Leisingera sp. NJS204: one gene and its partner. The protein of the gene in region 2 interacts with the protein of the main gene of each other region in a pairwise test. Links are inferred from orthologs where the notes say so. Each region holds a gene or a part of one and is shown on either strand. Other genes may lie near its edges. The genes, in order: hfq and rho.

The links.
Region 1: the proteins of rho (region 2) and hfq interact in binary tests that used the Escherichia coli proteins (3 or more experiments, as listed by UniProt). The link is inferred for Leisingera sp. NJS204 from one-to-one orthologs.

Annotation. Positions count from the first base shown.
Region 1 is NZ_CP035417.1:1,864,405-1,881,275, reverse strand. What follows is about bases 7,248-10,167. They hold hfq (RNA chaperone Hfq), read right to left. Parts: upstream 8,868-10,167; coding sequence 8,628-8,867; downstream 7,248-8,627. Other genes in these bases: ETW24_RS09215 (TrkH family potassium uptake protein), read right to left, coding at 8,988-10,167; hflX (GTPase HflX), read right to left, coding at 7,357-8,628; ETW24_RS09230 (penicillin acylase family protein), read left to right, coding at 7,248-7,295. Outside these bases: mfd (transcription-repair coupling factor), read right to left, coding at 1-1,245; ETW24_RS09250 (component of SufBCD complex), read right to left, coding at 1,290-1,811; hemB (porphobilinogen synthase), read left to right, coding at 1,996-2,994; ETW24_RS09240 (YSC84-related protein), read left to right, coding at 3,146-3,721; ETW24_RS09235 (NAD(P)-dependent oxidoreductase), read right to left, coding at 3,829-4,701; more of ETW24_RS09230, read left to right, coding at 4,818-7,247; more of ETW24_RS09215, read right to left, coding at 10,168-10,523; Trk system potassium transporter TrkA, read right to left, coding at 10,525-11,901; ETW24_RS09205 (hypothetical protein), read left to right, coding at 12,036-12,482; ETW24_RS09195 (caspase family protein), read left to right, coding at 12,895-15,228; nitrogen assimilation response regulator NtrX, read right to left, coding at 15,284-16,693; ETW24_RS09185 (sensor histidine kinase NtrY-like), read right to left, coding at 16,690-16,871. UniProt on the Escherichia coli protein: RNA chaperone that binds small regulatory RNA (sRNAs) and mRNAs to facilitate mRNA translational regulation in response to envelope stress, environmental stress and changes in metabolite concentrations.
Region 2 is NZ_CP035417.1:4,098,415-4,109,707, reverse strand. Bases 766-3,763 are described here. They hold rho (transcription termination factor Rho), read left to right. Parts: upstream 766-1,627; coding sequence 1,628-2,899; downstream 2,900-3,763. Other genes in these bases: mnmE (tRNA uridine-5-carboxymethylaminomethyl(34) synthesis GTPase MnmE), read left to right, coding at 2,931-3,763; ETW24_RS19965 (CopD family protein), read left to right, coding at 998-1,453. Outside these bases: ETW24_RS19970 (Maf family protein), read right to left, coding at 1-588; more of mnmE, read left to right, coding at 3,764-4,217; tRNA uridine-5-carboxymethylaminomethyl(34) synthesis enzyme MnmG, read left to right, coding at 4,231-6,105; 16S rRNA (guanine(527)-N(7))-methyltransferase RsmG, read left to right, coding at 6,102-6,719; ETW24_RS19940 (ParA family protein), read left to right, coding at 6,712-7,521; ETW24_RS19935 (ParB/RepB/Spo0J family partition protein), read left to right, coding at 7,548-8,441; ETW24_RS19930 (YbaN family protein), read right to left, coding at 8,431-8,784; radical SAM family heme chaperone HemW, read right to left, coding at 8,789-9,943; rdgB (RdgB/HAM1 family non-canonical purine NTP pyrophosphatase), read right to left, coding at 9,936-10,550; rph (ribonuclease PH), read right to left, coding at 10,547-11,260. UniProt on the Escherichia coli protein: Facilitates transcription termination by a mechanism that involves Rho binding to the nascent RNA, activation of Rho's RNA-dependent ATPase activity, and release of the mRNA from the DNA template.

The DNA of each region.
Region 1 (16,871 bases), 2.2 Mb from region 2 along the record:
CACCGGGATGGCTTCTGCCAGGCCTTCATCCTCAATCAGCCCGGTCAGGCGTTCGCGCGCCCCTTCGGAGTAAGAGGCAATAAGAACCGGTCCCTCCTGCATCCGCGCCTTAATATGGGATGCCAAAGCCCCGAAAAGGCTGATGCTTTCCTGCTGCCGCTCGGGTGCGAAGTTGCGCCCGATCCGCCCGCCGGCATCCACGGTGCCGGGACCCGAGGCCTGCGGCAGCGGGTGCAGTTGCACCACGCGGTGCGCGGCCGATACGGCCTCCCAGGCCGCGTCATCCAAATACAGCAGGCCCGGCGGCGTGGGTTTATAGACGGTATCAATCCGTCCCTTCTGCGCCATTGCGTGTTTGCGGGTTTCAAACTGGTCCTCGATGGTGTCCCAGCGCGCCAGCCGTGCCGGTGTTACCTGATCATCCAGCGTCACCGTCGCCTGCGGCAGGTAGTCGAACAGAGTTTCCAGCTTTTCATGGAAGAACGGCAGCCAATGCTCGATCCCCTGATGCTTGCGCCCTGCGCTCACTGCCTCGTACAGCGGATCATCCGTACCGGCGGCGCCGAATTCAATCCGGTAATTCTGACGGAACCGGGTGATTGCCGCCTCGTCCAGGATCACTTCGGACACCGGCGCCAGCTCCACCACCTCCAGTTTCTCGGTGGTGCGCTGCGAGGCCGGATCGAACCGCCGTGCGCCATCCAGCACATCGCCGAACAGATCCAGCCGCACCGGGCCGCTTTCCCCCGGCGGGAAGATATCGATGATACCGCCACGCACCGCATAGTCGCCCGGCTCCATCACCGTCGGGCTTTGGGTGAACCCCATCCGCACCAGGAAATTGCGCAGCGCGCCTTCGTCAATCCGGTGATCGACACGGGCAGTAAAGGCCGCCTCGCGCAGCACCCCGCGCGCAGGCACCCTTTGGCTGGCGGCGTTCAATGTGGTCAGCAGCACAAACTGCATGGGCATCTGATGCACCAGGGCCGCCAGCGTGGCCATCCGCGCAGCCGAGATATCGGCGTTCGGCGATACCCGGTCATAAGGCAGGCAATCCCAGCCGGGAAAGACAAACACCGGCATCTGCGGCGCAAAAAAGGCAAGTGCTGACCGCATTGCCTCCATCCGCTTGTCGTCACGCGCCACATGCAGAACCGGCGCGCCGGATTTCTGCACTTCCTTCAGGATCAGCCGGGCATCAAACCCTTCGGGCGCGCCGCCCATGGTGATTGCACGCTGTGCCATGCCTTTTCCTTTCCGGGTGTCCTCAATCGGTCTCAGCCCGCCTGTTAAAATGCCCCGATGGTCAGGTTTTGATACATGCCCCAGAACGCGGTGACCACAATGGAGATTACCCCGACGACCTGCACATAGAGCCGGCAAAACGCCAATCTTTTGCGCAGCTCCCCGCCCGTGGCACCTTCCTGTGAGATCCGGCGCGCGGTCAAAAAGCTGATCAGCCCGACCACGGACATCGGAAACACCAGCAGGAACACGGCCTGGGCAATCTCCATCAGGAAGACAAAGCCAAGCACAGCCAGGCCGGACATCACAAAACAGGACAGCGCCACCAGCCAAGGGCCTGAAACCTCGGAGATGTACAGCAGGCGGTTCACATTGACCCGGACCATATCCTCCAGATCGCGTTCCGCCTGGCCGCCATTGCGCTGCGCCCGCTGGACCATATCATAGGGCACCCCCAGGATCCTGTTACTGGCCGTCGACCAGAGCACCGCCAGCGCAATCCAGTACCACAGGTTGGAGAATGACCGCAGCTCAATCATCTCATAGATAATATGAAGCAGATCCACGCCAGCCCCCCGCTTGTGCCCGCAGATCCTCGGGCTGGAATTTGTCAACCGGCCCTATATCAACCGGGAAGCGCGTGCAGGCAAGCCCTGCCTGCCGCACAAGTTTTTGGGCGCGGCGATTGTGCCTCTTGTTCCCGGGGCCGCTTCCATGCCACCCATGGGCAAGCCAAAACGAGAGACCGCCATGAAGCCCACCGTCGCGCCCTTTCCCGCCGCCCGCCTGCGCCGCACCCGTGCCAGCCAGGCCATCCGTGACCTGGTCCGGGAGAACACCCTGACGCCGTCTGATTTCATCTGGCCGGTGTTTGTCCGTGAAGGGGAAGGCGTTGAGGAACCGATCGCTTCGATGCCCGGTGCGGTGCGCCGCTCGGTGGACAAAATTGCCGAAGCCGCAGTTGAGGCGCAGGCCCTGGGGATCCCGGCGATCTGCCTGTTTCCCTACACCGATGCCTCGCTCAAAACCGAAGATTGCGTCGAGGCCTGGAACCCGGACAACCTGACCAATCGCGCAATCCGCGCGATCAAGGATGCGGCGCCGGATATTGCAGTGATGACTGACGTGGCGCTGGACCCCTACAATATCAACGGCCACGACGGTTATGTGGTCGATGGCGAGATCGTCAATGACGCCACCGTCGAGGCGCTGGTCAAAATGACGCTCGCTCAGGCCGATGCCGGCGCCGATATCATCGGACCGTCCGACATGATGGACGGGCGGATCGGGGCGATGCGCAGCGCGCTGGAAAATGCAGGCCACCACAATGTGGCGATCCTGTCCTATTCGGCCAAATACGCCTCCGGCTACTATGGGCCGTTCCGTGATGCGGTCGGTGCCTCGGGCGCGCTGAAGGGCGACAAGAAAACCTATCAGATGGACCCGGCCAACAGCGACGAAGCGCTGCGGCTGATTGAGCGCGACCTGATGGAGGGCGCCGACATGGTGATGGTCAAACCGGGCATTGCCTATCTCGACATCTGCCACCGGGTGAAATCCGCCTTTGGCGTGCCGACCTATGCCTATCAGGTCTCGGGCGAATACGCGATGATCCAGGCCGCAGCGCAAAACGGCTGGATCGACGGCGAAAAGGTGATGATGGAAAGCCTGATGGCTTTCAAACGGGCGGGCTGCAACGGCATCCTGACCTATTTCGCACCCGCCGCGGCCCGGCTGCTGAACGGCTGACCCAGTCATTCAATGCGGATGCGGATCACTTCAGCGGGAAGCCGCCGCTGTCCAGCTGGCAGCAGATGACAGGCAGCGGTTTTCCGCGTATACATTCGATCAGAGCCGGAGCATACCGGCCTTGGAGCAAATCATTACAGGCACCTGAGAAATGAGCAGTTTTTCCTCTTCCCGCATGACCCGCCGCGGCTTTGCCCTGACGGCTCTGGCCGGCGCCGGCGTTACCGCCGCATGCGGCAACGGCATAGGCAACAGCAATGGCGCGACCATCGACGCCCGCGTTGATAGCACGCTGAACCAAATGTACAGCCAGTACCCCAACACCCGTACCCTGGCCGAAAAGGCAACCGGCATGCTGGTAATGCCGCTGGTCACTGAGGCGGGCTTTGTATTTGGCGGGGCCTATGGGCGCGGCGCCCTGCGGATCAACGATGTGACCGTCGATTATTACGCCACTTACAAAGGCAATGCGGGCCTGCAGATCGGCGCTCAACAGTATGCCCACGTGCTGTTCTTCATGACCGAAGGCGCCTTGGCCGGCTTCCGCCGCTCGTCCGGTTGGGCGGCAGGCGCAGATGTGGAATATGTGATCAAGGACGAAGGCAACGCGCTGAGTGCCGACACCAATACCCTGACGTCCCCGGTGCTTGCAGTGGTCTTTGCCCAGGCAGGCCTGCGCGTTGGTGCGACTTTGGAAGGCACCAAATACACCCGCATCATCCCCTGATCAGCCCGGGAAACGGCAAAGGCTCACGGCCTTCGCTTCTTTCTGGTTGAAAATACCTCCGCCGGAGGCATGGCCTTTCCTGCCGGAAAGGCCATTTTACCTTACCCTCAGTCCAGTTTGCGCAGCCGTTTGAACAGCGACGAGGTATCCCAGCGCCCGCCGCCCATCTTTTGCACGTCCTTGTAGAACTGATCCACCAGAGCTGTGACCGGCAGGCTGGCGCCGGTTTCATCCGCTGCGTCCAGACAGATACCCAGATCCTTGCGCATCCAGTCCACCGCAAAGCCATGCTCGAAATGATCGTCCAGCATGGTCTCGTAACGATTGGCCATCTGCCAGCTGCCCGCCGCGCCCTGGCTGATCACTTCGACCACCGCCCGCCCGTCCAGCCCGGCCTTCTCGGCAAAATGCAGCGCCTCGCTCAAGCCCTGCACAAGCCCTGCAATGGCGATCTGGTTGCACATTTTGGTCAGCTGTCCCGCCCCGCTGCCGCCGATCCGGCGGCAGATTTTGGAATAGGCAGCCATCACCGGCTCAACCCGGGCGTAAGCGGCCTCGTCTCCGCCGCACATAATTGACAGCACACCGTTTTCAGCCCCTGCCTGACCGCCGGAAATCGGTGCATCAACAAAGAACACGCCTTTCTCTTCTGCCGCGCCATGCAATTCGCGGGTCACGGTTTCCGACACCGTGGTGTGATCAACAAACACCGCGCCTTCGCGCATACCGGCAAAGGCACCATCCGCCCCCAGGCAGACCGAGCGCAGATCGTCGTCATTGCCAACGCAGGCCATTACAAAATCCGCCCCCGCCGCAGCCGCCCGCGGTGTGGCACCGAACTGGCCGCCATGCTCGGCGGCCCAGGCCTTGGCCTTGGCTTCGGTGCGGTTGTAGACGGTGACCTCATGGCCCGCGGCCTGCAGGTGCCCGGCCATCGGATAGCCCATGACGCCGAGCCCCAGAAACGCGATTTTTGCCATCTGCTTTTCCCTTGATCTGTCTTCGCTTATGTTGGCGCCAACCCTACCACCGCCGCCGCGGGGCGCAATCTGCCAAGCGGCTGGAAATGACAAAACCCAAGGGAAAACGACCGCTGATGGGACATCTTTTCCGCTGGCTTATGCGCATAGCTGCCGGCCTGATTCTGCTAAGTGTTCTGGCCGCATTGCTGGTCTATTACCTGGCTTCGCAGTCACTGCCCGAATACAACAAAGAGCTTTCCCTGCCCGGCCTCTCCTCGCCTGTCGAGATTGTCCGCGACAACGCCAATGTACCGCATATCTTCGGCAGTTTCGGCGCCAGCGACGAGGATGTCTACTTTGGCCTCGGCTATGCCCATGCCCAGGACCGCCTGTGGCAGATGGCAGTAATGCGGCGCACCGCCAAGGGCCGCCTGTCGGAAATCTTCGGCACCCGCACGGTTGAGACCGACACATATCTGCGCCGGCTGGATATCTACCGATTGGCGCAGCAATCCGCGGCGGTGCAGTCGCCCGAAGCGATGACCGCGCTCAAGGCCTATGCCGCCGGCGTCAACGCCCGCCTGCAGGAGATCAACGAAGATGCGCTTGGCCGCGGTGCGCCGGAGATGTTCCTGTTCAACATGCCGGTTGCGCCCTGGCAGCCCGCCGACAGCATCGCGATCATGAAGCTGATGGCGCTGCAGCTGTCCGGCCACATGAAGGAAGAGATCCTGCGCGCCCGGACTTCGCTGGCACTGGATGATGCGGCCAGGATCAAGGACATCCTGCCCGATGCACCGGGCAAAGGGCTGACTGCCCTGCCGGAGTATGCAGCGCTGGTTCCCGGCGTCCGGCAGTTCGCCACCGCCAAGCCCGCAGAGGCAGACAGCCTGCTGTTTCCGGTTGCTCCGCGCGGGCTGGCGGGGGCCTCCAACGCCTGGGCCGCCGCCCCGAGCCGTTCGGCGGCGGGCGGCACGCTATTGGCCAATGACCCGCACCTGGGTCTCAGCGCACCCGGCGTCTGGTATCTGGCACGGCTTGAACTGGGCACCGGCGGTGTGATCGGCGGCACCATCCCTGGCATCCCGGCAATAATCACGGGGCGCTCAGACGTGCTGGGATGGGGGGTGACCTCGTCTTATCTGGACGACCAGGACTTGTTTATTGAACGCCTCAACCCGGAAAATCCTCAGGAGTATCTGAGCGTTGAAGGGTATAAGGAATTCATCTCCCGCCCGTCGATCATCAAGATCAAGGACCAGGCGCCGGTTACTTTGACCCTGCGCTGGACAGACAACGGCCCGGTGCTGCCCGGTTCGATGTTCAAACTGGCCGGGATCACCCCGCCCGGCCATGTGGTGTCGCTCAGCTGGACTGTGCTCAGCCCCAAGGATACCTCAATGAGCGCTGCCATCGGCCTGATGCGCAGCACCACGGTCCAAGACGCAATCACAGCCGGAGAAGGCTTTGTCGCCCCTTCGCAAAACCTGACTCTGGCGGATAAGGACACAATTGCGCTCAAAACCGTCGGCGCCTTCCCGCTGCGCGATGCCGCACACCAAAGCAAGGGCCGGATGCCAAGCCAGGGCTGGCACCCGGAGAACCGCTGGCAAGGCCGCGCCCCATATGCGGAAAACCCTGAATTCACCAGCCCCGCAGGCGGCATCCTGGGCAATACCAACAACAAGATCCTGGACCGTCCCTTCCCGAACCACGTCTCCTTTGACTGGGGCGATACCCAGCGCATCCACCGCTGGGAAAAACTGATGCAGAACCGCGAAGTGCATACCCGCGACAGCTTTATCGAGGCGCAATTGGACACGGTCTCCTACACCGCCCGCACCCTCTTGCCGCTGATCGGAGCCGACCTGTGGTTCACCGGAGAGGCCGCCCCTGCCGGCACCCGCGAGCGCCAGCGCCAGATCGCCCTGACCCTGCTGTCGGAGTGGAACGGTGAAATGAACGAGCATCTGCCGGAACCGCTGATCTATGCCGCCTGGCTGCGCGCCCTGCAGGCCCGGCTGATCACCGATGAACTGGGTCCGGTGGCCAAGACCTTCCGCCATGTGGAACCGTTGTTCATCGAGCGGGTCTACCGCGATGTCGATGGTGCCGCCGTCTGGTGCGACGTGCGCCAAAGCGCTCCGGAAGAAAGCTGCACTGATATGGCCCGGCTGGCGCTGGATGATGCGCTGATCTGGATCGAAGAACGCTATGGCACCGCGCTGGAATCGCTGCGCTGGGGCGATGCGCATCAGGCCACGCAGGACCACCCGGTGCTGGGAGAAGTGCCGCTGCTGCGCTATTTCGTAAACATCCGCCAGTCCACCAGCGGCAGCGGCAACACCCTGCAGCGGGGCAAGAGTTCAGGTAAGGACCCGGATCCGTTCCAGAACACCCATTCTGCCGGCTACCGCGGGGTCTATGACTTTGCCGATCCCGACAGTTCCGTCTTTATCGTATCAACCGGCCAGTCCGGCCATCCGCTGTCGCGCTACTATGACGACATGGCCCAGCTCTGGCGGCGCGGTGAATATATCCCGATGTCACTGGACGAGGACCTGGCCCGCGCCGCAGCTGTCGGCATTACCCGGATCACCCCCCGCCAATAATAACGGGACAATAAAAAAGGGCGCTGCGGCGCCCTTTTCCTTTTACACTTGAAGCAAGGCTTCACAGCCTCTCGTACTTCGCCTTTTGCCGGTCGGTCCACAGCACGGTGATATCAAACCCGGCCTCGGTCTGTTCTTCGCTTTGAACCAGGTCTTCCTTGAACAGCCAGGCGCGCTGTTTGCCTTCGGCAAACGTGAGATTCAGCAGCTCCTCGTGCCGCACGCCCTGCAACTGCTCGGCGATATCTGCCATTAACCCGTCCAGCCCCTCGCCCGTCAGGGCCGAGATCGCATGGATGCCGTCCTCACGTTCCGCACGCTGACGGCGGGCTTCGGCGTCTTCCTCAGGCAGCTGGTCCAGCTTGTTCCAGACTTCGATCCGGGCGCGGTTTTCGTCCACCCCCAATGAGGTCAGGATGGCCTCGACGTCTTTGGCCTGCTGCTCGCTTTCATCATGGCTGATGTCGCGCACATGCAGGATCACATCCGCCGCCAGAACCTCTTCCAGCGTCGCCCGGAAAGATGCCACCAGTTCGGTCGGCAGATCCGAAATGAAGCCCACGGTGTCGGACAGGATCACCTCCGGCCCATCCGCAATCTGCACCCGGCGCATGGTCGGGTCCAAAGTGGCAAAGAGCATGTCTTTGGCCATCACCTCAGCCCCGGTCAGCCGGTTGAACAGGGTCGACTTGCCGGCGTTTGTATAGCCGACCAGCGCCACAATCGGATAGGGCACCTTGGCCCGCGAGGCGCGGTGCAGGCTCCGGGTCTTCACCACCTTGTCGAGCTGCCGGCGCAGCCGCACCAGTTGGTCGTCAATGGCGCGCCGGTCGGCCTCGATCTGGGTTTCGCCGGGTCCGCCGACAAATCCCAATCCGCCGCGCTGGCGCTCCAGGTGGGTCCAGGCCCGCACCAGCCGCGTCCGCTGATAGCTGAGCGCCGCCATCTCGACCTGCAGCACACCTTCGCGGGTGGCTGCACGGTCCGAGAATATCTCCAGGATCAGCCCGGTCCGGTCGAGGATCTTGACCTTCCAGGCTTTTTCCAAATTGCGCTGCTGCACCGGGGACACCGACCCGTCGATCAGGACCAGTTCCACCTCATTTGCTTTGAGGATGCCCGCCAGCTCTTCGATTTTGCCAGAGCCGAACAGCATCCCCGCATGCGCCTTGGGCAGGCGCACAACATTGGAGCCGATCACATCAAGATCGGGAAGGGCCGCTGCCAGCGCAACGGCCTCATCAAGCGCAGGTGCAGCCTGGCGGCGCCTGCTATCGGATTTGATTTCCGGATGCAGCACCCAGGCACGGGTGCGCGTCCTTTCATGCTCCATCAATTGGAGTCTTCACCCTCATAGAGACTGATCGGCTGGGCCGGCATGATGGTCGAAATCGCGTGTTTGTAGACCAGCTGCGACTGTCCGTCGCGGCGCAGCAGCACGCAGAAATTGTCGAACCAGGTGATCACACCCTGCAGCTTGACCCCGTTGATCAGAAAGATTGTAACCGGAACCTTGGTTTTGCGAACGTGATTCAGGAAGGCATCCTGAAGATTCTGTCTGTCCGAAGCCATTTTTTATTATCTCGCCTTTGTTCTTGCCGCGCGCTGCGGACCAGCACGCACATTAAATTCAGTATGGACGGAGAAAATGTAAGTTTCCACCAGAAAAACACTTTTCACCCTCAAGGGCGGTCAGCTGCGCCAAAGGTTGGGTGACAGCAGCGCGATGAAGGCCAGGGTCTCCAGCCGCCCGAGAACCATCGCAATGCACAGGATCAGTTTGGCAGGATCTGTCAGAAGGTTCAGTACAATCGGCGTACTGCTGGCCGTATCAGCCAGCGGGCCGGTTGTTGACAGCGCGGCAACCGCTAGCACCAGCGATTGTTCAAAATCCGTGCCGACTGCGGCCAGCGCAGTGCTGACCACAGCCAGCGACAGGGCAAACAGCATGAAGAACACCCAAGCCACAAACGCTCCGTTCTTCTGCAAGCGCTTGGCGCGGTTGCCTTCGCTGCTGACCGAGCTGGGATGCACCAGCCGCTCCATTTCGCGCAGACCATTCAAGTACAGCGCGTAGACCCGCAACAGCTTGACCCCGCCCGCAGTGGTCGCGACACCGCCGCCGAACACTGCCAGCCCCAGCAGGATCATGCCCGGTGTTTCCAGTCCCGACCAGGCCTGGGCGGCTTCCCAATGCGTACTTTCAAATCCGGTGGTCGACAGGAATGACAGCACTGTAAACAAGGTGCCCCAAAGCGCGTGCAGGGCTTGCGGCAGATCTTCACCGGCATCCACTTCATAGGCGGCCAACCAGTGGCGCAGGAACAGCAGCAGCGGCACCCCGAAAACGATCAGCAGCCCGGTGCGGAATTCCGGATCCTTGTCCAGCCGCCCCTGCCCCGCGGTGACCGTGTCGCTGGAAAAAGTCAGCCGCGACAGCGCAAAGAACATGAACAGGAACATCACCATCTCGCCCGCCAGGCCGCTGGCGGCATTTTCCACCCCGCCGATGGCCGATATGCCCGAGGTCGCCATCACCGACATCGCATGGCTTAGACCTGCCAAGGCCTGTTCGCCTGTGATCATCAGCAACAGCCATAGCACAAGGGTCAGCCCGGCATAAACCGGCGCCAGGGTACGCGTCACCAGCACCAGCTGTCGGCGGGGATCTGCCCTCTCCATATGCAGAGGGGCGGCCGTGCCGCCGCCAGGCTCGCCTTTGGCAGTGACCTCAAACCCGCCCAGGGACATCGGCGCCAGCACCGCCGAGGCGGCCACCCACATCAACAGACCGCCCAGCCAACCGACAATCGCCCGCCACAGATGCACGCTGGGCGGCAGCCGGTCCGGATCTCCCCAGACATCGGCGCCGGTGGTGGTGATGGCGCTGACCATATCGAAATAGGCATTCAGATACCGGGTGCTGACCAGCGCATCCTGAACCGGCACCGCCAGGAACAGCGGCAGTACGGTGAACGTCGCCAGCAGCGACAGCAATTGCCCCGGCATCCCGTAGCGCGGCACCCGGTTGCCCATCGACAGGCCGATCAGCACCACAAGGATCAGCCCGGCAACGCCGGCATAGAAAAAACTGCGCGAGGTGTGATGATCGTCCAGCACCAGCGCATGCACAGCAGGCAGCCACATCGCCAGCGAGGCAATGCCCCAGATCAGCAGGAACAGCGGCAGGCGCAGCACGCCAATGGGAGCTTTGACCGGGCGGCGCATCCTAGAAATAGTCGATCGAAACCTGCAGCAGGCGCTCGACCTCAGGCACGTCCGCCGCCATGGCGAACAGCGCGATCACATCGCCCGCCTCGATCCGCATCTGACCGGAAGGGCGCAGCATCTCGCCGTTCTTCAGAACGCCGCCGACCAGAACGCCTTCGGGGAAATCCGTCTCGCGGATCATCTGGCCGGCAATCGGCGAGGTCGACAAAACCTCGGCCTCGATCATTTCAGCCTCGGCATCCCCCAATGAGTAGACCTGCCGCACCCGGCCATAGCGGATGTGGCGCAGGATCGAGCTGACGGTGGTGGAGCGCGGGTTGATATAGGCGTCGATGCCCAGATGCGGCAGCAGCGGCACCAGGGTCGGGTCATTGATCAGCGCAATGGCCAGCGGGCAGCCTTCAACCTTGGCGCGCACCGCGGCCAGAATGTTGGTCTTGTCGTCATCGGTCACCGCCAGCATCGCATCCGCTTTGTCGATGCCCGCCTCGATCATCAGCGCCCGGTCCAGACCGTCGCCGTTCAGCACAATCGTGCGTTCCAGCGTTTCCGCCGCCCGTTCAGCACAGGTACGGTCGCGTTCGATCATCTTGGCCCGGATCCGTGTTGTGCTTGCCTCCAGCGCCTTGGCCACTTCCAGGCCGACGTTGCCGCCGCCGACCACAACCACCCGGTCCTGGCGTGTTTCCTGCTTGCCGAACACTTCGATGGTGCGGGGCACATCATCGGCGTGGCTGAACACATAGCAGCTGTCGCCGACAAACAGCTGGTCGCCCGGTTCCGGCGCAAACAACGTGCCGTCGCGCCGCACCCCGACCACAATCGCGCGCAGCGTCGAAAACAATTCGGTCAGCTGCCGCAGCGGTGTATTCACCACCGGGCAATCGGCGTCGATCTGGATCCCCAGAAGCTGCGCCTTGCCGCCCATGAAGGTCTCGGTGTCAAACGCTGCCGGCGCCGACAGCCGCTGCATCGCTGCTGCCGCCACTTCCCGCTCGGGGCTGATCACCACGTCGATCGGCAAATGCTCGCGCTGATAAAGGTCGGAATAGATTGCGGTCAGATAGCTTTTGGCCCGCAGGCGGGCAATCTTGCGCTGAACCTTGAAGACTGAATGCGCCACCTGGCAGGTCACCATGTTGACCTCGTCAGAATGGGTGGCCGCAATGATCATGTCGGCATCCCGCGCCCCGGCCCGGTCCAGCACATCCGGATAGGAGGCAAAACCATGGATCCCCTGCACGTCCAGCGTATCGGTTGCCCGCCGCACCAGTTCCGGGTTGTTGTCGACAACCGTCACATCGTTGTGCTCGCCGGACAGGTGCCGGGCGATCTGCCAGCCAACCTGGCCCGCGCCGCAGATAATGACCTTCATTTGCGTGTCCCTTGGCGGAATTTCGGGCGGAGTTTCGCCCGATGTGAATGACAGAAGCCGCTTTCACGGTCAATTTAATTGTAACTTGCTCTGATTGCAGTCATTCTTTGCGTATGTGCAAGGATCGAACGATCATGGCGGCCTTGGTCCTGCTGCTTGGCACGGCGGCCTGCGGACCGCTTCCTGTTTATTACAGGCAGGGGGCAGAAGTCTCGCGCCTGCAAAGTGATGAGCTTGGCTGTGCGGCACAATCGCTGCGGGATGCGCCCGTCGCCAATGAAATCCGCCAGCATCCCCCGGTTTTCCACCCCGGCCGCAAAGTCTGTTCCGGCGGCAGCTGTTATTACCGGCCCGGTTACTGGGTGAACGGTGGCATCTACACGGTGGATGTGAACAGACCCCTGCGCCTGCGGCTGGAGAAATCCTGCATGGCATCCAAGGGCTACCAGCAGATCGCGCTGAAACGCTGCACCCGGCGCAACCCCGCCGCCGTAGCCGGACCGCAGCTGGCCCCGCTGAGCGAAGCATCCTGCGCGCAGCGCAACAAGGATGGCAGCGTCAGCATCCGCACCGGCGGCTAGGCGCACTCCCTTGCCGAAAATGCGCGGCAGGCTAACTTTGAATTGCGCCACCGGTTCAAGTAAGCTGGCGCCGGATTGTTTGTTGACCAGTATTTCATAAAGAAAGGTACCCGATGCGGATACATTTCCTGTTTGCCGCGCTGCCTCTTGCAGCTGTGACAGCCGCCTGCGAACCCGTGGCACCGATTGCCCCGCCACCGGCGGCAGCCCCAGCGCCGGCATCTGCAACATACAGCGCGCCAGCAACGCGGCCGGCACCTGCAGCGGCTCCCAGGGCACCGGTCATCCCGGCAGAAGAAGCGCCTGAACCTGCCTATCAAGGCGGCGGTGGCGGAGGTTCCGGCGGCGGCGGCGGTGGTTCCGGCGGTGGCGGTGGCGGCGGCGGAGGCTGGGGTTAAACCCGGATGCTGCCATGATCCCCCATCATTCCAGAATCCCCTCCCTTGCAGCAGCCCTTTTGACCGGCACAGCGCTGCTGCCGGCAACGGCCGCCCAAGCGGCATATGAAACCAGCGAACGGGGCAATGCCCCGGAAACCGCCATCGTTGTCGGCATTCAGGACTATGACCACGTCACTGACCTGACCAACACCCGCCAGGATGCCAAGGCCATGGCTGAAATGCTCAGCTCCTTCGGCTATACGGTTTACGAAGGCTATGACCTGGACAAGCGCGGGTTTGAAGCGCTGCTGCGCCAGGCCGCTCTTAATATCCGCGACGGCAGCCAGGTGTTCTTCTACTATGCAGGCCACGGTATTCAGCTGGGGCGGCGCAATTACCTGCTGACCAGTGACGCGGAACTTACTGGCATTCACGATCTGCCTTTCCAGTCAGTCACCCTTGACCGCGTCTCTGCCATTCTCGGCGGCAAGGCAGGCAGCCAGATCCTGATGCTGGATTCCTGCCGCGACAATCCCGTGCCGGATGCCAAGCTCAACGCTGAGGTCGGCGCCCAGCTTTACGAAGCGCGCGAGGGATTTGACGTGTTCCGCCCGCCGCTCAACACGCTGGTGGCGTTTTCAACGTCTCCCGGCGCCACGGCGCTGGATGGCGAGCCTGGCGGCAACAGCCCTTACACCGCCTCGGTCGTGCGTCATTTTCCGGACCGGCCTGACGAAGATGCAATGACTGTCCTTTCGGCAATTCGCGGCGACGTTTATGCGGCGACCGGCAACACTCAGGTGCCATGGGAAAGCTCGACGCTGATGCAGAAGGTCTATCTGCGCCCGGCAGAGCGGTCATTGAACATTGCCAAGGCTGAAGCCGAAACCGAAGCGGCCGGCCTTGACCGGATGCCCGCCGTGCTGTCGGTGAAAATCCCGTTGGGCCGCGCGCTGGAACTGGCGCCGGAGATCAGCCCTTATGTCAGTGCAGGCACAACGGTTTCAATTATTGAATCGCCCTCTTCCGGCGTGACGTCGCTGCAAACCGGGGACAGCAGCGGTCTCAGCCTCAGCTATGCGCCGAAACTGACCGAGCTTCCTGCCCGCAAGGATGGCGGACAGGTCCGCAAGGACCGGATGGTGCTGCGCCTGGCCCAGGCCGGCGCGGTGCGGGACGTGACCGTGAACCTGGAAATGATCGCCCGGCAATGCGACCTGGAAGCCGGTGATCTGCTGGATCTGCAGGGGGTTGGCCTTTACCGTTACCCCAATGAAATCAACCTTAAGGATGCCGAGGCTGCCTGCCGCGATGCTGTCGGGGCCGCGCCGGATATCGGCCGCCTGCACTATCAGCTGGGCCGCGCGCTGCAGGGTCAGGGCCGCTTGATCGAAGCCTATGAAGCTTTTGAAAAAGCCGCAGAATTGGACCACGTCCGCGCCTATAACGCCGTCGCATATCTGCATGTCACCCCGAATGTCGACCGCGAAACAGTGCCCATCCCCTACAACCCGGACAAGGCCTTTGCCCTGTGGGACAAGGGGATTGAGGCAGGCGACCCCTTCTCGATGCACGCCAGAGGCAAGCGGCTTTTGCGAAAAAGCAGCACCCCGGAGGAAAAGCGGCGCGGTTTTGACCTGCTGAGCCGCGCAGTGGAGCTGGGCCATACCTATTCGATGAACGAACTTGGGGTTTTCTTTCTATGGAGCGGCGATGAGCTGGCGCAGCCGGAGCGCGGCTTCTCCTACCTGCAGGCCTCTGCCGGACGCGGCGATATCTATGGCACCGCCAACCTTGGCTATGTCTACCGCGACGGCGGCGCGGGCCAGGCGGTGGACAAGGAAAAAGCGCGCGCGCTGTTTGCCGAGGCCGCACAGCTTGGCCATCCCCATGCCCCGGCTGAGATCGGCCGGATGATCATGGGCGGCGACTTGCCCGGCAGCGACGCAGCTGAAGCACTGGAATGGTATGACATGGGGCTGTCGCGCGGCGACGCCTGGGGTGGTTCGAACGGCGCTTGGGTAGCCCTTAACAGGCTGCCGGACCGGATCCCCGCCCATGCTGCTGCTGCGCGGGCAGGCAAGGCGATGGCTTTGAACGATCCCGATGCACGCGCCGCAGCGCGGGAATTGCTGACCGGCATGGCTGAAACAGACGTTGCCGCAGGCACCCAGTACATCCTGCGCCAGCTGGGGGCCGGAATTGCCATCGACGGCCAGTTCGGCCCGTCATCCCGCAAGCAACTGGGCAATTGGGCGCGCAAGGCAGGTCTGCCCGCAACCGTTCCCGGCGATGCCATCAGCCAGCTGCGACTGGCCTCGCAGATCCATTTTGCGCTGAACCCGATCCGCCAGGACCTGTTCTGACCCTATGATGCAGCACCGCCTGCGCCCGGTGGTGCCGGGCGCAATGGCGGCCTAATCAGGCCTGCTCTTCCTCGGCCTCCACATGCGCCACCCGGGCGCCTGCCTTGTTGGAGGTCACCACCCCCAGCGACTTCAGCTTGCGGTGCAGCGCAGACCGCTCCATGCCGACAAACGACGCCGTGCGGCTGATGTTGCCGCCAAAGCGATTGATCTGGGTCAGCAGGTATTCGCGCTCAAACGCCTCCCGCGCCTCGCGCAGCGGCAATGTCGCCAGCGCGCCGGACAGGACCACCCGGCCCTCCTCCTGCGGCTTGTCTTCTTCGCGCGGCAAATCCTTGGCCTCGATCGGGCCGCTGCCATCGCCAAGGATCAGCACCCGCTCCACCAGATTCTTAAGCTGGCGCACGTTGCCCGGCCATAGCATGGTCTGCATCAACGCCACCGCCTCTTCGGTCAGCACCCGCAGCGGCAGCCCCTGGGCTTCGTTGAACTGGGCAATGAAATGACCGGCCAGCAGCGGAATATCCTCGCGCCGGTCCGCCAGCGACGGCACCGCAACCGGCACCACATTCAGCCGGTGATACAGCTCTTGCCGGAACCCGCCTGCTTCGATTTCTGCATCCAGGTCTTTGTTGGTGGCGGAAACCACCCGCAGATCGACACGGATTTTGTCCGAACCGCCAACCCGCTGGAACTGCTGATCCACCAGCACCCGCAAAATCTTGGACTGGGTTCCCAGCGGCATATCGGCAACTTCATCAAAGAACACCACACCGCCATGCGCCTGTTCCAGCAAGCCGGGTTCCACCCCGCGCTCCGAGGATTCGCGGCCGAACAGAACCTCTTCCATCCGGTCGGGTTCGATACTGGCACAGTTGACGGTGATGAATGGCGCGGACGCCCGGTTTGAATTGGCATGGATATAGCGCGCAGCAATCTCTTTGCCGCTGCCGGCCGGTCCGGTCAGCATTACCCTGCCGTTCGACTTGGTCACCTTGTCCAGCTGGCTGATCAACGTCCGGAACGACGCAGAGGTGCCGATCATTTCCGCCGGGCCTGTATCCCTGCGCTTGAGATCCGAATTTTCCCGGCGCAGGCGCGAGGTTTCCATCGCGCGGCGGATCACCACCATCAGCTGGTCGATATTGAAGGGCTTCTCGATGAAATCATAGGCCCCCTGCTTGATCGCTGCGACAGCGATTTCGATGTTGCCGTGTCCGGAAATGATCACCACCGGAACTTCCGGATTGTCGCGCTTAACCGCCTTCAGAATATCGATGCCGTCCATCTGGCTGTCTTTCAGCCAGATATCCAGGATCATCAGCGCCGGTTCGGCGTCTTCCAGACGGGCCATGCATTCGTCGGAATTGGCAGCCTTTCGGGTGGCATAGCCTTCATCCTCAAGAATATCCGAGACCAGTTCCCGGATGTCGCGCTCGTCATCTACAATCAGAATGTCACTCATGTCAGACCTGCTTTCACTGTGCTCTTGTTTGGCGCCGCTGCCCGGTTTGCGGCGGGCAGACGGATTACCGCCATCGCGCCGTAATGCGCGTGTCCCTCGAATACCGGGGCATCTTCCAGCGTCAGCGTGCCCCCGTGCTCTTCGATGATTTTTTTAACGATCGGCAGCCCCAGCCCGG
Region 2 (11,293 bases):
TACCCCTTGCAAACCCAAGTAACTGATAAGCTCCATCAGCGGCAAGCCCAAGACATTAAAGTAGCTGCCGTCAATGCTGGCAAACAGCCGCACACCTTCTTCCTCCAGCTTGTATGCACCCACCGCATGGCGGATGCTTTGCCAGTTCCGGGCGACATAATCCTCGAGATATGCATCGGTGCATTTCCGCATGACCAGACGGACTTGTCCGACATGGCGCCAGATGGGCTCACCGTCGCGGTAAATCACGGCGGCAGACAACAACATGTGCCGTTTGCCCCGCATCTCCTTCAACTGAGCCACCGCTTCATCGGCACTGACAGGTTTCGAAAGAAGCCTTCCTTCGAAATCAAGAACCTGATCACATCCCAACACAAGCTTTCCGGGACGCTTGCCGCTGATCTTGCGTGCCTTGGCTTCTGCCAGTGCATCGGCGACATCGCGCGGAAGTGCCTTTTCGGCCAAGAGCGCGGACTTGATCGCCTGCTCGTCCAGACGCGGGACATCGGTTTCAAATTCTATCCCGGCCTGACGCAGCAGTTGCGCCCGGATTTCGGAACCTGAAGCCAGCACTATGTGGGCAGTCATGTGGAAAACCCCGTGGGAAAGAAGCAGACGGTTTCAGGACGTTTTGTATGGTTTTCCGCGGTTAAGTAAAGACTCCAGGGCTTGACGCAAATTCCGGGATTCAATTCGCTGAGTCGTCCTTTGTGGGGCAGGATAACTTTATTTTCGTGGATATGCCGGCTCTCCCCGGATCATCCCGGCGTTATCCCCAAGCATCGAAGAACGAACACAGCATGAATGCACCTTATTTCTAAGGCGTTAAAAAAACTTCATGCCTCCTGTCCCGTCCCATCTGGAATCTTATCCCTGCTGGGGATAAGCGGAGGAGGATTCACTTATCCACCGGAATCCATGCACACTACAAAAACATCATCCTTCTAATATATCTTTAATTATTAGGGTGATCAGATCTGACCGGGGAGAACTGCCCATGGACCTGAGCGACCTGATGTTCACGCTCTACCCGTATGCCAAATCACTGCACATCATGGCTGTGCTCAGCTGGATGGCAGGGCTATTCTATCTCCCCCGTTTGTTCGTGTATCACGTGGAGCAGGCAGAGAAGGTCCAGGACACAGTGCCGATCTTTCTGCAAATGGAAGAGAAGCTCCTCCGGATCATCATGCGCCCTGCAATGTACGTATCTTGGGCCGCAGGGCTGTTTATCGTGCTGACTCCAGGGATTGTTGACTGGAGCTATGTTTGGCCGTGGAGCAAGGGCGTGTCCGTGATCGCCATGACGTGGTTCCACCATTGGCTGCTGTTCCGCTATCGCGACTTTTCTGCAGGGAAAAACAGACTGTCGGGCCGGCAGTTCCGAATGATGAACGAAGTGCCAACCGTCCTGATGGTGGTGATTATTGTCTCGGTGATCTTCAAATTTTAACGCAGAGGCGCGGCAAGGGGCCTGGCAACCCCGGAACGCCTGCAGCCGGCGTTTGACTCATCTGAAACGAGTCCCTATGTATGGCACTCAACGGGCCCGTCCGGGCCACCGTGTTTTCCAATCCTGTCGTGTGACCAACCCCTGAGTAAGCGGGGGAGTAGAGGCCGTATCTATATGACCGTGCAATCCCTGAATCTGTCTGATCTCAAGGCAAAAAGCCCCAAGTCTCTGCTGGCTATGGCTGAGGAGCTGGAGATCGAAAACGCCTCGACAATGCGCAAGGGCGAGATGATGTTCCAGATCCTGCGTGAACGCGCGGATGAGGGCTGGGATATAAGCGGTGACGGCGTGCTCGAAGTGTTGCAGGACGGTTTTGGTTTCCTGCGGTCGCCTGAGGCTAACTATTTGCCGGGACCGGACGACATTTACGTGTCACCCGACATGATCCGCCAATACTCTCTTCGTACCGGCGACACTGTTGACGGCCAAATCAAGGCGCCGCTGGAGACAGAGCGCTACTTCGCGCTGACCAACGTTACCTCGATCAACTTTCAAGAGCCTGAGAAGGCACGCCACAAAATCGCCTTTGACAACCTCACGCCGCTGTATCCGGATGAACGGCTGAAGATGGAAGTCGAGGATCCCACCATCAAGGATCGCTCGGCGCGGGTGATCGACCTGGTGGCACCGATCGGCAAAGGCCAGCGGTCGCTGATCGTGGCGCCGCCGCGGACCGGTAAAACGGTGATCCTGCAGAACATCGCGCATTCGATCGAGAAGAACCATCCTGAGTGTTATCTGATCGTATTGCTGATCGACGAGCGCCCGGAAGAGGTGACGGACATGCAGCGTTCGGTGAAGGGCGAAGTAGTGTCTTCCACCTTTGATGAACCTGCCACACGCCATGTAGCGGTGTCCGAAATGGTTATCGAAAAAGCCAAACGTCTTGTAGAGCACAAACGAGATGTTGTTATCCTTCTGGATTCAATCACAAGACTTGGTAGGGCCTTTAACACTGTTGTGCCTTCGTCAGGCAAGGTTCTGACCGGTGGTGTTGATGCAAACGCCCTGCAGCGGCCCAAGCGGTTCTTTGGCGCTGCCCGGAACATCGAAGAGGGTGGCTCGCTGACCATCATCGCCACCGCGCTGATCGATACCGGCTCGCGTATGGACGAAGTGATTTTCGAAGAATTCAAAGGCACCGGTAACTCGGAAATCGTTCTGGACCGTAAGATTGCGGATAAGCGGGTGTTCCCTGCCATCGACATCCTCAAGTCCGGTACCCGGAAAGAGGAGCTTTTGGTCGACAAGATCGATTTGGCCAAAACCTTTGTGCTGCGCCGCATTCTGAACCCGATGGGAACCACAGATGCGATTGAGTTCCTGCTGTCCAAGCTGAAGCAGACAAAGTCGAACACCGAGTTCTTCGACTCGATGAACACCTGATCGGGGCGGGCGAGTAAAAAAGGGCCATCCCATGGACACGATCTTTGCGCTGGCCTCCGCACAAGGGAAGGCCGGAGTCGCGGTAATACGCATCTCAGGTCCTTTGGCGCATGAAGCCGGCGCGCAGCTTTGCGGAGGCGTTTTGCCGGCGCGGGACAAAAGCCTGCGTGTTTTACACGACGACTCAGGTGAGCGCTTGGATGAAGCTTTGGTGCTTAGCTTTACGGCTCCCAAGAGTTTCACTGGGGAAAATACTGTTGAGTTTCAAGTGCATGGAAGTACAGCTGTTGTATCAGCGGTGCTGGAAAACCTAGGCCGCTTTACTGGTTTGCGGATGGCTGATCCGGGCGAATTCACCCGGCGCGCTTTGGAAAACGGTAACCTGGACTTGGCTCAGGTTGAGGGGCTCGCGGATCTGATTGACGCGGAAACCGAGGCACAGCGCAAGCAGGCACAGGTTGTTCTTGCCGGCGGGCTTGGAAAATTGGCTGAAACCTGGCGCAGCAGTCTGATTCGCGCGGCTTCCTTGATCGAGGTAACTATTGATTTCGCTGACGAAGAAGTGCCGGTTGATGTAACGCCGGAAGTCTCTGCGCTGCTGTCTAATGTTCAGGCCGGCCTCGAAAGAGAGACAGATGGGGTGAAAATTGCAGAGCGAATCCGCAGCGGGTTCGAAGTGGCCATTATCGGCGCACCCAATGTCGGAAAATCCACACTGTTGAATGCGTTGGCCGGCCGCGAGGCGGCGATCACGTCTGAGTTTGCCGGAACCACCCGCGATATTATCGAAGTGCGTATGGATCTGGCCGGCTTACCAGTCACTTTACTGGACACTGCAGGTTTGCGGGATACCGACGATCACGTTGAGGGTATTGGCATCGCATTAGCGCGGAAACGCGCGGAAGATGCGGATATGCGCGTATTTTTGGCGGAAGATGATGACATTTTAGACGTCGAGATGGAGAATGGTGATATCCGTCTTCTCCCAAAGGCTGACCTCCGCGAAAACGCGGCAGATGCGATCTCAGGCAGGTCTGGTCAGGGTATCGACAGGCTTGTCGAACACATTTCATCGGTTCTTAAAGAGCGCTCAACTCAGGCCGGAATTGCGACTCGCGCCCGACACCGGGATGCTATGCTTTCAGCGTTGGTTAGTTTGGCCGAAGCACAGGTTATCCTGTCGCGTGGTTCGGAATTCTATGATATTGCCGCCGAAGAAATGCGCTCGGCGATCCGAGCGCTGGAGACGCTAGTGGGCCGGATCGGAGTGGAAAATCTCCTGGATGAGATTTTCTCGAGCTTCTGCCTGGGAAAGTGAAGGAGTGTTTCACGTGAAACATTCGAAGTATGATGTGATTGTCGTTGGTGGTGGCCATGCCGGCACGGAAGCCGCTCACGCTGCCGCACGAATGGGTGCGAAAACGGTACTGATCACACTGAGCCGTAGTGGAATTGGTGTGATGTCTTGCAATCCTGCTATTGGCGGGTTGGGTAAGGGGCATCTTGTCCGGGAAATTGATGCCTTTGACGGTGTAATGGGCCGTGTTGCTGATCTAGCTGGGATACAATTCCGTCTCCTGAATCGTCGAAAAGGACCAGCGGTTCAAGGGCCAAGAGCGCAATCAGACCGAACAATCTACCGTCAAGAAATCCTGAGGCTAACCGAAGCGCAACCGAACCTTGATATTCTCGAAGGTGAAGTAACTGATTTTCTCATGTCGGGAAAAGCCGTGACCGGGGCTGTGCTGGCTGACGGAAGTGAAGTTCCAGCAAAGGCAGTTATTCTCACCTCCGGAACATTCCTGCGAGGCGTCATCCACATCGGAGACATCTCCAAACCTGGAGGCCGGATTGGTGACAGGCCTTCCGTACGGCTAGCGGAACGCCTGGACAGCTTTGAACTGCCGCTAGGCCGGCTGAAAACGGGTACACCGCCCCGACTGGACGGACGTACAATCGAGTGGGATAGTCTGGAAGCCCAGCCAGGGGACGATGATCCTGTCTTCTTCTCATTTATGACAAGAGCAATAAGCGCTAAGCAAGTTTCCTGCGGAATTACTCACACCAATACACAGACACATGACATCATCCGGAAAAACCTGGAGCGGTCAGCAATGTACGGCGGCCATATCGAAGGTGTTGGTCCACGATACTGTCCGTCGATAGAAGACAAGATTGTCCGTTTCTCTGACAAGGAATCGCATCAGATCTTTCTGGAACCAGAGGGTGTTTCGGATCACAAAGTCTACCCCAATGGCATCTCTACAAGCTTGCCGCAAGACGTTCAGGAGGCGTATGTCCGGTCTATCAAGGGACTTGAGAGAGCAACTATCCTTCAGCCCGGCTATGCCATTGAGTATGACTATGTAGACCCACGCGTATTGAAGCTGGACCTGTCCCTGAAGGACATTCCAGGTTTGTACTTGGCCGGGCAGATAAATGGGACAACCGGGTACGAGGAAGCGGCAGCACAGGGATTGGTTGCCGGCTTGAACGCTGCGCGCATGGCGCGGGAAGAAGAGCCTGTTACGTTTGGCCGGTCAAGCAGCTACATCGGAGTAATGATCGATGATCTCACCACAAACGGTGTCACTGAGCCCTACCGGATGTTCACATCCCGTGCTGAGTTTCGCCTGTCCTTACGGGCAGATAACGCGGACCAAAGGCTAACGCCCATGGCTATAGAACTGGGTTGTGTTGGCGATGGCCGGCGGGTTGCGTTTCAGGAGAAAAATGACGGTCTAATGTCGGGTCGGAACATCTTGGAGACACATAAATTCACACCCAAGGAGGTGTCCTCAGCCGGAATACGGGTTAACCAAGATGGAAACCGCCGTAGCGGAATGGACGTTCTTGCGTTTCCTGAAGTCTCCTTTGAAGACGTCATTCCACTGATGCCGGATTTGGCAGGTGTAAAGATGGAAAATCGTCGGCAGTTGGAGCGCGATGCTCTCTACGCCAACTATATTGCACGCCAAGAACGGGAAGTCACTGCGATGAAGAAGGATGAGGGATATCGTTTCCCTGCCGAATTTTCATTTGAAGGAATTGACGGTCTTTCCAAGGAATTGCAAAGTAAGTTGTCTCAGTCCAGACCGGAAACCCTGGCGCAAGCCGCCCGCATTGACGGAATAACTCCGGCTGCGCTTGCGCTTTTGCTCGCACGTTTGCGTCGTGGCCTTCCAAGAGAGGGGAAATCCGCGTGAAAAATGGGATACTTCCTCAAGGACTTGATGTTTCACGTGAAACATTGCAGAGGCTTGAAGCCTTTGAACAGGTTATACAAAAGTGGAATCCGAAAATAAATCTTGTTTCGAAATCGAGCTTGGAACATCTTTGGATGCGCCATATCGCCGATTCCATTCAAGTTTTTCGCTGTACAGATCCTGTTGGACATTGGGTCGATATAGGTAGCGGTGGCGGTTTCCCAGGACTGATTGTTGCGATTTTGGCTGCAGATGAAGCACCGGACATGAAGGTAACATTGATCGAAAGTGATCAGAGGAAATCTGCGTTCCTTAGAACAGCCGCGCGAGAATGTGGTGTCAAGACGACTGTTTTGACCGAAAGAATTGAACAGGTTGAACCTCAAAGAGCGGATATCCTGTCTGCGCGTGCCTTGGCGGATTTGTCCACATTGCTTGAATTTTCGGAGCGCCATCTCGGATCCGAAGGGATGGCGTTGTTCCCCAAGGGCGAGAGCTGGAAAAAAGAAGTGAATAACGCCAGGCAGCAATGGCAGTTCGTGGCGGAACAGGTTAAAAGCCTGACAGAACAAGAAGCAGTAATCCTGAAAATAAGGGAAGTGGCACGTGTCTGATTATTCCCGCCCTGAGGGGCCTCGTATTATCGCGGTCGCAAATCAGAAAGGCGGGGTTGGGAAGACAACAACAGCCATAAATCTGGCGGCTGCTTTGGTGGAAACCGGGCTTCGTGTGTTGGTCGTCGACCTTGATCCGCAAGGGAATGCCTCAACTGGCCTTGGGATTGAACCGTCGGATCGGGATCTGACAACATATGATCTTTTGGTTGAAGACTCATCTCTGGGTGAGGTCATTCAAACAACCGAGATTGAGGATCTGTGCATCATCCCAGCGACTGTTGATCTCAGCTCTGCGGATATCGAACTGTTTACCAATGAAAAACGCAGTTTCCTTCTGCATGATGCTCTACGCCAAACCGCGATGGACGAATATGATTGGGACTATGTTCTGATTGATTGTCCGCCCTCGCTGAATCTCTTGACAGTCAATGCAATGGTTGCAGCACATTCGGTTCTGGTTCCGTTGCAAAGTGAGTTTTTTGCCTTGGAAGGGGTGACCCAGCTCATGCTGACAATTAGAGAAGTTCGGCAGTCAGCGAATCCAAACCTTCGAATCGAAGGAATTGTCCTGACAATGTTCGATCGTCGCAACAACCTGTCGCAGCAGGTGGAACAGGACGCCCGGGATAATCTGGGTGATTTGGTGTTTCAAACAAAGATCCCCCGCAATGTCCGGGTGAGCGAAGCACCTTCTTATGCGCAACCGGTTCTAAACTATGACACAAACTCTCTTGGCGCACAGGCATACCGGGCGTTGGCAGAGGAAATCCTCACAAAACATCACAAGATAGCGGCGTAAATGCAGAATACCTACCGGAGGCAATCATGGCAGACAAAAAAACAAAACCACGCGGACTGGGCCGGGGATTGTCAGCGTTGATGGCAGATGTGAACCCTGCACCGGTGAGTACGCAGGCAGAGGCACCACGGAATGCAGAGATTCTGGTGCCGATCGAAAATGTCATTGCCAACCCGAATCAGCCGCGGCGGCAGTTCTTGCAAGAAGACTTGGATGATCTGACAGCCTCAATTAAGGAAAAGGGTGTTCTGCAGCCGCTGATCGTGCGGCCGCGGCCTGGCGGAAAATTCGAGATTGTGGCTGGTGAACGCCGCTGGCGCGCGTCACAGGCCGCGCAGTTGCATGAAGTTCCAGTACTGATCCGGGACTACTCGGATCTTGAGATGATGGAAGTGGCCATCATCGAGAACATCCAGCGCTCGGATCTTAATGCGCTGGAAGAGGCTCAGAGCTACAAGCAACTGATGGAAAAGTTCGGCCATACGCAAGAACGCATGGCCGAAGCACTTGGCAAAAGCCGGAGCCATATTGCTAATCTAGTGCGCTTGTTGCACCTGCCGGATGATGTTCAAATTCTGGTGCAGGAGCGCAAGCTGTCGGCTGGCCATGCCCGGGCACTGATCACTTCGGATAATGCTTCAGATCTTGCCGTGAAGATCGTCAAGGGGGGGCTGTCTGTCCGCGCGACCGAAGCATTGGTTAAGAAAGATGCCGCCGGAGTTCAGACATCTGCCGAAAAGAAACCGAGAAAGCCGCAGGAAAAAGATGCGGATACCCGTGCTCTTGAAGGAGATCTGTCGGCAGTTCTGAAAATGAAAGTTGTTATCGATCACAAGCCTGGTGGTGAGGCCGGCGCCGTAACGATCAGCTACGAAAACCTGGATCAACTGGATGAGCTGTGTAACCTGCTCAGCCGCTAGGCCGGGTCCAGATGAAGAAAAGAACAGAAGATAGAACAACCGCCTGGATCCCTATTATGTAGCCAGGGGCACCAAGCAGCAGAGATAGTCCGAAGACGGCGGCAATCGAAACGGTTGCCGCCTTTTTTGCGCCTGGCCGGATGGCGCCGTGGTCGCGCCAATCCAGGATCATGGGACCAAAAATGTTGTGATCAACGATCCAACTGTGCAGACGTTCAGATGAGTTGGCGAAGAAGAACGCGGCAAGGAGAAGGAAAGGCACGGTTGGAAGCAAAGGCAGAACAATACCTACGACTGCCAAGCCGACACAGAACAGCCCTAGGCCGGCATAGATAAAACGCATTGATTCAATCCATCAACAGTTCGCGGAGCACTGCATTCAATAACGCGCGTCCTTGATCAGTCGCGCGGAGCTTCTTCTCTGAGATAGTGACCATGCCCATCTGTACAAGATCCTCAAGTCGACTCTCGGGGAGATTAACGCCTGATAGTTGAGTGTACCGCGCTAAATCCAGACCTTCGGATAGGCGCATCCCCATCATCATGTATTCAGCCACAGCATCTTCCTGCGAAAGAGATTCGCGCAGGGATTCCCCGTTTCCCTTGCTGACGGCTTCCAGCCAGGCACCTGGAGCCAGATGGGTTTCCGTGGCGTACCGGGTTCCATCAATACTCAAACGGCCATGAGCGCCGGGGCCGATCCCGGCGTAGTCGCCATATCGCCAATAGATCAGATTATGACGGGATTCCGAACCCGGCTTGGCGTGGTTGGAGGTTTCATAGCCGGCCATGCCAAAAGACGCGCAGATGTCCTGAGTGGCCTGATACATATCCGCGGCGGTGTCGTCGGCTGGCAGACCGCGCAGTTTACCCCGGGCGTAGCGATCACCAAAAGCGGTGCCGTCCTCAATTGTCAGCTGGTAAAGCGACAGGTGGTCAATAGCCATGGAAAGTGCTTCGCGAAGTTCCGCTTCCCAGGTTTTCAGTGTCTGTCCCTGACGGGCATAAATCAAATCAAAGCTGACCCGGTCAAAGCATTTGCGGGCGATATCAAAGGCTGATTTGGCTTCGGAGACACTGTGAATACGTCCCAGCCGACGCAAGTCCTCGTCATTCAGGGCCTGAATACCCATGGAGATCCTGTTGACTCCGGCGTCGCGGTAGCCGGCAAAGCGACCTGCCTCGACCGAGCCGGGATTTGCTTCAAGAGAGATCTCTATGTCATTGGCAAAGGGCCAAATTTCACGTGCCCGATCGATAACAGCGGCGACAGTTTCCGGCTGCATCAGAGAGGGGGTGCCGCCGCCGAAAAATATTGAGTTAAGGACACGGCCTGAGAGCTGTTCCGAGAGTCTGTCGAGTTCGCTTAGATAGGCTCTAACCCATAGTTTTTGGTCAATATTTGCGGAGACATGACTGTTGAAGTCGCAATAGGGGCATTTGGCTTGGCAAAAGGGCCAATGCACGTAGAGGCCGAAACCCCCATTGCGCCAGTCATCCACCGAAACAGCCCCGGATGAACTGGGCAACTGCTTTGCCGCGATGGCTGATCTTGTTCTTTTCCGTTGGGTCCATTTCGGCGCAAGTGATGCTATAACCCTCCGGCTGGAACATCGGATCGTATCCAAAGCCATGCTCGCCGCGGATCGGCCAAATCAGCTGGCCGGGCATCACGCCTTCGAACACCTCGTCGTGGCCGTCTGGCCAGGCAATGACCAGGGTACAGCGGAACTGGGCGGTGCGGGGGGCCTCGGGGCCGGCCGCGTTCAGCTCGTCATTGGCGCGGGTCATCGCCATTTGGAAGTCACGGCCATTAGGGGTTCCTGCCCAATCGGCGGTGTAGACCCCCGGGGCACCGTTCAGAGCGTCGATAGTGATCCCGGAATCATCGGACAAGGCCGGCAGGCCGGTTGCCTTGGCCGCTGCATGGGCCTTGATGCGGGCATTGCCGACAAAGGTGTCTTCGGTTTCCTCCGGCTCCGGCAGGTTCATTTCGCCGGCGCCGGCAACGCTGACGCCAAACGGGGCGAGTATCTCGGTGATCTCGTTCAGCTTGCCCTTGTTGTGGGTGGCGACAAGCAGCTTGCCGCCTTCCAGTTTGCGGATCATGTGCAGGCGGCCTTTTGCATCTCTGCCAGCTCTGTGGTGCCTTTGGCGGCCAGATCCATCAGCTGGTTCATCTGATCGCGGGAGAACAGGGAGCCTTCGGCGGACATCTGCACTTCGATCAGCTTGCCGGAGCCGGTCATGATGAAGTTGCCGTCGACGCCGGCCTCGGAATCCTCCGGGTAGTCGAGATCCAGCACCGGCTGGCCGGCATAGATACCGCAGGACACAGCAGAAACAGGATCCATCAGCGGGTCGATGTGGACGTCGCCGGCTTTCATCAGCTTGTTAACCGCCAGGCGCAGGGCGACCCAGCCGCCGGTGATCGAGGCGCAACGGGTGCCGCCATCGGCCTGCAGAACGTCACAGTCGACGGTGATCTGACGCTCGCCCAAAGCCACACGGTCGACGCCGGCCCGCAATGCGCGGCCGATCAGACGCTGAATTTCAACCGTGCGGCCGCCTTGCTTGCCCGATGAAGCCTCGCGGCGCATACGGGTATTGGTGGCGCGTGGAAGCATACCGTATTCAGCAGTGACCCAGCCAAGGCCGGTTCCCTTGATAAAGGGCGGCACCCGGTCTTCGATGGTGGCGGTACACAGGACGTGGGTATCGCCAATCTTAATCAGGCAGGAGCCCTCAGCGTGTTTGGTGAAGCCGGTCTCAATCGACACGGCGCGCATTTCATTCAGTTCTCGTCCTGAGGGTCGCATGGCACATCCTTTATTTGCTGGCTTGGGGATATC